DNA from 2 places in the Streptomyces sp. NPDC094147 genome. Region 1 is predicted to be linked to the other one. Evidence: riboswitches for the same ligand, from Rfam matches in the RefSeq annotation. Region 1 holds a riboswitch; the other holds the start of a gene.
The links. Region 1 has a riboswitch for thiamine pyrophosphate ahead of thiC (phosphomethylpyrimidine synthase ThiC). Riboswitches for the same ligand answer to the same signal wherever they lie in the genome.
Positions count from the first base shown of each region.

Region 2: it holds a riboswitch for thiamine pyrophosphate, as region 1 does, so the genes downstream of both, thiO (glycine oxidase ThiO) here and thiC (phosphomethylpyrimidine synthase ThiC) in region 1, are expected to answer to the same signal.

Region 1 is NZ_JBIWHT010000007.1:203,431-206,646, reverse strand. Features, by position in the region: gene ACIQ8J_RS14335 (YibE/F family protein) at 1-1,306, opposite strand, end outside; TPP riboswitch at 1,378-1,512, shown strand; gene thiC (phosphomethylpyrimidine synthase ThiC) at 1,505-3,216, shown strand, end outside.
Region 2 is NZ_JBIWHT010000001.1:355,121-358,336, reverse strand. Features, by position in the region: gene thiS (sulfur carrier protein ThiS) at 1-113, opposite strand, end outside; gene thiO (glycine oxidase ThiO) at 110-1,291, opposite strand; TPP riboswitch at 1,289-1,401, opposite strand; gene ACIQ8J_RS01640 (NAD(P)/FAD-dependent oxidoreductase) at 1,520-2,746, shown strand; gene ACIQ8J_RS01635 (Rv2175c family DNA-binding protein) at 3,032-3,216, shown strand, end outside.

The sequences.
Region 1 (3,216 bases):
TCGGCCGTGCGGCGGTGCGAGCGTTGGAGGCCGGGCGGTCGGCGGACACCACCAGGGCGGCCAGCGCGGTGGTCACCGGCACCGAGGCGACGAGTCCGATCGACCCGACCAGCGTGCGGACCACCTCCTCGGCGACCAGTTCGCTGTTGGCCACCGTGCCCACACTGCTCTGCGCGATCGAGAACAGCAGCAGCAGGGGCAGCGCCGCGCCCGCGTACGCGAGGACCAGAGTGTTGACCACCGAGGCGATGTGGTCGCGGCCGATCCGGATGCCCGCCCGGTACAGACCGCGCGGGCCCATCGTCGGATTCGCCTCGTGCAGCTCCCAGACCGCCGAGGTCTGGGTGACCGTCACATCGTCGAGCACGCCCAGCGAGCCGATGATGACGCCGGCGAGCAGCAGGCCCGACATGTCGATGTTCGGGTAGAGGCCGTGGATCAGACCGGTGTTGTCGTCGGTGTTGCCGGTGAGCGAGGCCCAGCCGATGAAGACCGAGCCGAGCAGGCCGATCAGGATCAGCGAGACGAGAGTGCCGAGGACGGCGACGGAGGTGCGGGCCGAGAGGCCGTGGCACATGTAGAGCGCGATCAGCATGATGGCGCTCGCTCCGACCACGGCGACTAGCAGCGGATTGGAGCCCTGCAGGACCGCCGGCAGGATGAACAGGGTCAGCACCGCGAACGAGACCACCAGTGCCACCAGTGCCATCACCCCGCGCAGCCGGCCGACGACCACGACCGCCAGCGCGAAGATCCCGGCCAGCAGTGCCATCGGCACCCTGCGGTTCACATCGGTCACCGAATACTGCAGGTCATGGGGCGCGTCGGGGGCGTACGCCACGATCACGCCCTCGCCCTGGTGCAGTTGACGGGGTGAGTCGGGCTGGACGATCTCGGTGAAGGTGCGGCCCTTCTCCTTGCCCGAGGTGACCTCGACGGTCGCCTTCCCGCACAGGCCCTGCTGGGCACGCCTGGCCTGCTGGCCCTCGGCGGTGGAGGTGTCGCCGTTCGACGGGGTCTGACCGGCATTGACCGTCTTGCAGTCCACCTTGTCCACTTTGATGACTTTGGCCTGCTGGGTCTGGCGGTCGAAGCCGACGCCGGTGCGCTGGTGCGGCGGAGCGCCGCCCGGCCAGAGCACCACGAGACCCACAACTACCGCTGCGGAGAAAGGAATCAGCACAGCGGCGATGACTTTGCGGAGGTGCTTCGACACGGGCGCGGCGGGGCCGTGGCCGTGCGAGTGGCCGTGCCCGTGGCCGTGTCCGCTCGGCTGGTGCGGAAGGTGCGGTTCTGGTGAGGTCACCGCCCGATCATCGCAAGAACGGAGGGGGCCCTCTGTTCAGCGCGCCAGTGATGACGCTAGCGTGGTGACACCTTTGCACACGCGGGAGCTCGGAGCACCGGGCTGAGAGGGCGCTGAAAGCCGTACGAACCGTACGGAACAGGCTGCGCCGACCGCCGAACCTGTTACCGGGTAATGCCGGCGTAGGGAGTAGGTCTCATGACCATTCAGGATGCACGCACGCCTGCCTCCAGCACTGAGGAGAGCGGGAAGTCCATCGGCTGGCACAAGGGGTACGTCGAGGGGTCGCGCCCCGACCTCCGGGTACCGGTCCGCCAGGTGCACCTCACCAACGGCAAGGACGTGACGCTCTACGACACGTCGGGGCCGTACACCGACCCGGACGTCGAGACCGACGTCCGCCGCGGCCTCGCCCCGCTCCGGGAGAACTGGATCATCGGGCGCGGCGACACCGAGGAGTACGCGGGCCGCCCGGTCCGCCCCGAGGACGACGGCATCAAGCACACCTCGCCGCGTGGGGGCCTGAAGAACCTCGACGCGGTCTTCCCCGGCCGTCCGCGCCAGCCCCGCCGGGGCCGCGGCGGCCAGGCCGTCACCCAGCTCGCGTACGCGCGCCGCGGGGAGATCACCCCGGAGATGGAGTACGTCGCGATTCGCGAGAATGTCTCCCCCGAGGTCGTCCGCGAGGAGATCGCGGCGGGCCGCGCGGTGCTGCCCGCCAACATCAACCACCCCGAGATCGAGCCGATGATCATCGGCAAGCGGTTCCTGGTGAAGGTCAACGCGAACATCGGGAACTCCGCGGTCACCTCCTCCATCGAGGAGGAGGTCGACAAGATGACGTGGGCCACCCAGTGGGGCGCGGACACGGTCATGGACCTCTCCACGGGCCGCAACATCCACACCACCCGCGAGTGGGTGCTGCGCAACTCCCCCGTCCCCATCGGCACCGTGCCGCTGTACCAGGCGCTGGAGAAGGTCGACGGCCGCGCCGAGGAACTGACCTGGGACATCTACAAGGACACCGTCATCGAGCAGGCCGAGCAGGGCGTCGACTACATGACGGTCCACGCCGGTGTACTGCTGCGGTACGTGCCGCTGACCGCCCGCCGCAAGACCGGCATCGTCTCGCGCGGCGGCTCGATCATGGCGGCCTGGTGCCTGGCGCACCACAAGGAGTCGTTCCTGTACGAGAACTTCGAGGAGCTCTGCGAGATCCTCGCGGCGTACGACGTGACGTACTCGCTGGGCGACGGCCTGCGGCCGGGTTCCATCGCGGACGCCAACGACGAGGCGCAGTTCGCGGAGCTGCGCACGCTCGGGGAGCTCAACACCATCGCCAAGCGCCACAACGTACAGACGATGATCGAGGGCCCCGGGCACGTCCCGATGCACAAGATCAAGGAGAACATCGACCTCCAGCAGGAGATCTGCGAGGAGGCCCCGTTCTACACCCTGGGGCCGCTGACCACCGATGTGGCGCCCGCCTACGACCACATCACCTCCGGCATCGGTGCGGCGATGATCGCCTGGTGGGGCACCGCGATGCTCTGCTACGTCACGCCCAAGGAGCACCTCGGCCTGCCCAACCGCGATGACGTGAAGACCGGCGTCATCACGTACAAGATCGCCGCGCACGCGGCGGACCTGGCCAAGGGGCACCCGGGTGCGCAGGAGTGGGACGACGCGCTCTCGGACGCCCGGTTCGAGTTCCGCTGGGAGGACCAGTTCAACCTGGCCCTCGACCCGGACACCGCCCGGGAGTTCCATGACGAGACGCTGCCCGCGGAGCCGGCCAAGACCGCGCACTTCTGCTCGATGTGCGGTCCGAAGTTCTGCTCGATGAAGATCTCGCAGGACATCAGGCGCGAGCACGGCGGCGATCTGAAGTCCGATGAGATCGAGGCCGG
Region 2 (3,216 bases), on a different contig from region 1:
TCGTTGACGGCGGCGGCGACACCGGAGCGGGCCGGGGTGAGGGTGGCGACGAGGGCGTCGAGGGTGGTCCCGGAGGCGAGCGCGCGGGGCTCGCCGTTGACGGAGATGGTCATGCGGTCGTCAGCTCCTGAGGTGCACAGGTGAAGCGTCGGGGGGTGAACGGGCGTGCCTCGTCGGGCAGTTCGCCGGTGGTCAGGACGTGCGCCATGACATCGCCGGTGACCGCGGTGAGCAGCACGCCGTTGCGGTAGTGGCCGGTGGCGAGGTGCAGGCCGGGCAGCGCGGTCGGGCCGAGCAGGGGCGCGTTGTCGGGGGAGGCGGGGCGCAGTCCGGCCCGGGTCTCGGTGAGCGGCAGCTCGGTGATCCCCGGCACCAGCTCGTGCGCGTCGCGCAGCAGCTCGTAGACCCCGCCCGCGGTGACCGTGGTGTCCCAGCCCAGCTCCTCGCTGGTGGCGCCGACGACGAGTTCGCCGTTCTCCCGCGGTACGAGATAGACCTCGCCGCCCCGCACCACCGCCCGCACGGTCCGGGACAGGAAGGGTGCGTACGCGGGCGGCACGGTCAGCCGCAGGACCTGGCCCTTCACGGGACGCACCGGCGGAAGCAGTTCTTTCGGTACGCCCGCCAGCCTGCCGCTGAGGCTGCCCGCGGCGAGCACGACCTGGTCGGCGACGAGCGCGGTGCCGTCCGCCAGGACGACGCCGGCGGCCCGGTCCCGTACCACCGAGAGCCGCTCGGCCCAGCCGTACGCGAACCGCACCCCGGCCCGCGTACACGCGGCGACCAGCGCCTTCGCGAGTCTGCGCGGGTCGATCTGGTGGTCGCCGTCGACCCGGAGCCCGCCGCGCACACCCGGCGCGAGCATGGGTTCCAGGCGGCGGCAGTCGCGCCCGGAGAGCCACTCCGACTCCAGGCCGGAACGGACCTGAAGCGCGTGCAGGTCCCGCAGGTGGGCGCGGTCGTCGGAGTCGAGCGCCACGGCGAGGGTGCCGCAGGCGCGGTAGCCGGTGTCCAGGCCCGTGACCTCGGTCAGCTCGGCCGCGAAGGCCGGGTAGCGGCGGGCGGACTCGACGTTGAGGGCGAGCAGGGTCTGCTCGCCGTAGTGCAGTTCGGTGACGGCGGCCAGCATCCCGGCCGCGACCTGGGCGGCCCCGCCGCCCGGTTCGGGGTCGGCGAGCACGACACCGAGGCCGCGCTGGGCGGCCCGCCAGGCGGTGACGAGCCCGATGATGCCGCCCCCGACCACGAGGACGTCGGACCCTTCGGGGGATCCGCTTCGAGAAGAACGCATGGGCGTCCAGCCCCTCCCTTCGCCGGCATGACCCGGATCAGGTTCGTACGGTCGGAGGCCGCCCAGCCTCCCTCTCAGCCCGGTGCGTCCGGGCTCCCGCGAGTGCTTTACTCCTGCCACCATAGCCCTAGCCCCCAATCCGCAGTAGGGAGCGTCGGGGTGGTGGAGGAGCGTGTGCGATGACGGGACCCCTTACCTGACGAAACGTCAGATGCTTATGGTGATCGGGTGAGCGAACAGCAGACGCATTCCGAAGCGCGGCACGTGGTCGTCGTCGGCGCGGGCATGGCCGGCGTGCAGACCGCGGTGGCCCTGCGCGAACAGGGCTTCGCCGGAGCCATCACCCTCATCGGCGCCGAACCCCACCAGCCCTACGACCGGCCCCCGCTCTCCAAGGCGGTGCTGCTCGGCAAGGCCGAGGGCTCGGCCTTCGAGGTGGACTTCGAGGCACTCGACGTGGAGCTGCGCCTCGGCCTCGAAGTGACCGGGGTGCGCCCCGCCGAGCACCGGGTGGTGACGGAAGGGGGCGAGGTCGCGTACGACACCCTGGTCATCGCCACCGGCGCCGAACCCCTCACGCTGCCCGGCAGCGCGGGCGTCCCCGGCGTCCACCTGCTGCGCACGCTGGACGACGCGCGGCGGCTGCGCCCGGTCCTCGACCAGCGGCACCGGATCGTGGTCGTGGGAGCCGGGTGGATCGGCGCGGAGTTCGCCACCGCCGCACGCGAGGCGGGCTGCGCGGTCACCGTGGTCGAGGCCGCCGACCGCCCGCTGGCCGGGGTGCTCCCCGCCGAGGTCGCCGCCCCCATGGCCACCTGGTACGCCGAGTCCGGCGCCGAACTCCTCACCGGCGCCCGGGTCCAGGCGGTCGTGCCGGGCGAGGTGCTGCTCGCCGACGGCCGCAGGCTGGAGGCCGACGCCGTGGTCATCGGCATCGGCGCCCGCCCCGCGACCGGCTGGCTGGCCGGCTCGGACATCGCGCTCGGCCCCGAGGGAGCGATCACCGCGGACGCCCGGCTGCGCACCTCGCTCCCCGACGTGTACGCGGTCGGCGACTGCGCCTCGTTCCCCTCGGCCCGTTTCGGCGAGCGATTGCTCGTCCACCACTGGGACAACGCGCTGCAGGGCCCGCGCACCGTCGCCGCCGACATCGCGGGCGAGGCGGCCGCCGACTACGACCCGGTCCCGTACTTCTGGTCCGAGCAGTTCGGCCGCTTCGTCCAGTACGCGGGCCACCACACCGACGCCGACGAGCTGGTCTGGCGCGGCGACCCGACGACGGCCCCCTGGTCCGTCTGCTGGCTCCGCGACGAGGCGCTGGTGGCCGTCCTGGCGGTGGGCCGCCCCCGGGACCTGGCCCAGGGCCGCAAGCTGATCGAGTCGGCGACCCCCCTCGACCGCGAGAGGGTGGCGGACCCGTCGGTGCCACTGAAGTCGGCGGTGCGGGTGGGCTGAGGGGTGTCGCGCGAGTCGGTCCCGGCTGGAGTACCGGCCGGCAAAAAAATCAGCCTCTGCGGCGCTGCTGGTCAGCAAAAAACCAGCCCCTCATGGGGGTCCCCCCTGGACCTTTGGTCCTTGGGGGAGTTCGAGGAGCGGGGGTCTGGGGGGGAGCCCCCGGCGCGCGGCCCGCGGGCGAAGGCGGACGGACGGGAAACGGCGGGGGCCGTGGGCGCGGCCCCCGGGTAGCCGGACGGGACCACCCGGGTACCGACTGTCAGTGGGAGGTGGCACGCTTGGACCGTGACCGAGATTGACGCAAAGATTGATGCTCTCGTCCCCGCCTGGCTCTACCTCCCCGACATCGCGGAGATGCTGGACGTGGAGGTGACGCGCGTACGGCAGCTGGTCAAGGAGGGCCAGCTCATTGCCGTACGCCGCGGTGAGAACCGTGCGCTCCAGGTGCCGGCCGCCTTCATCGACACCGA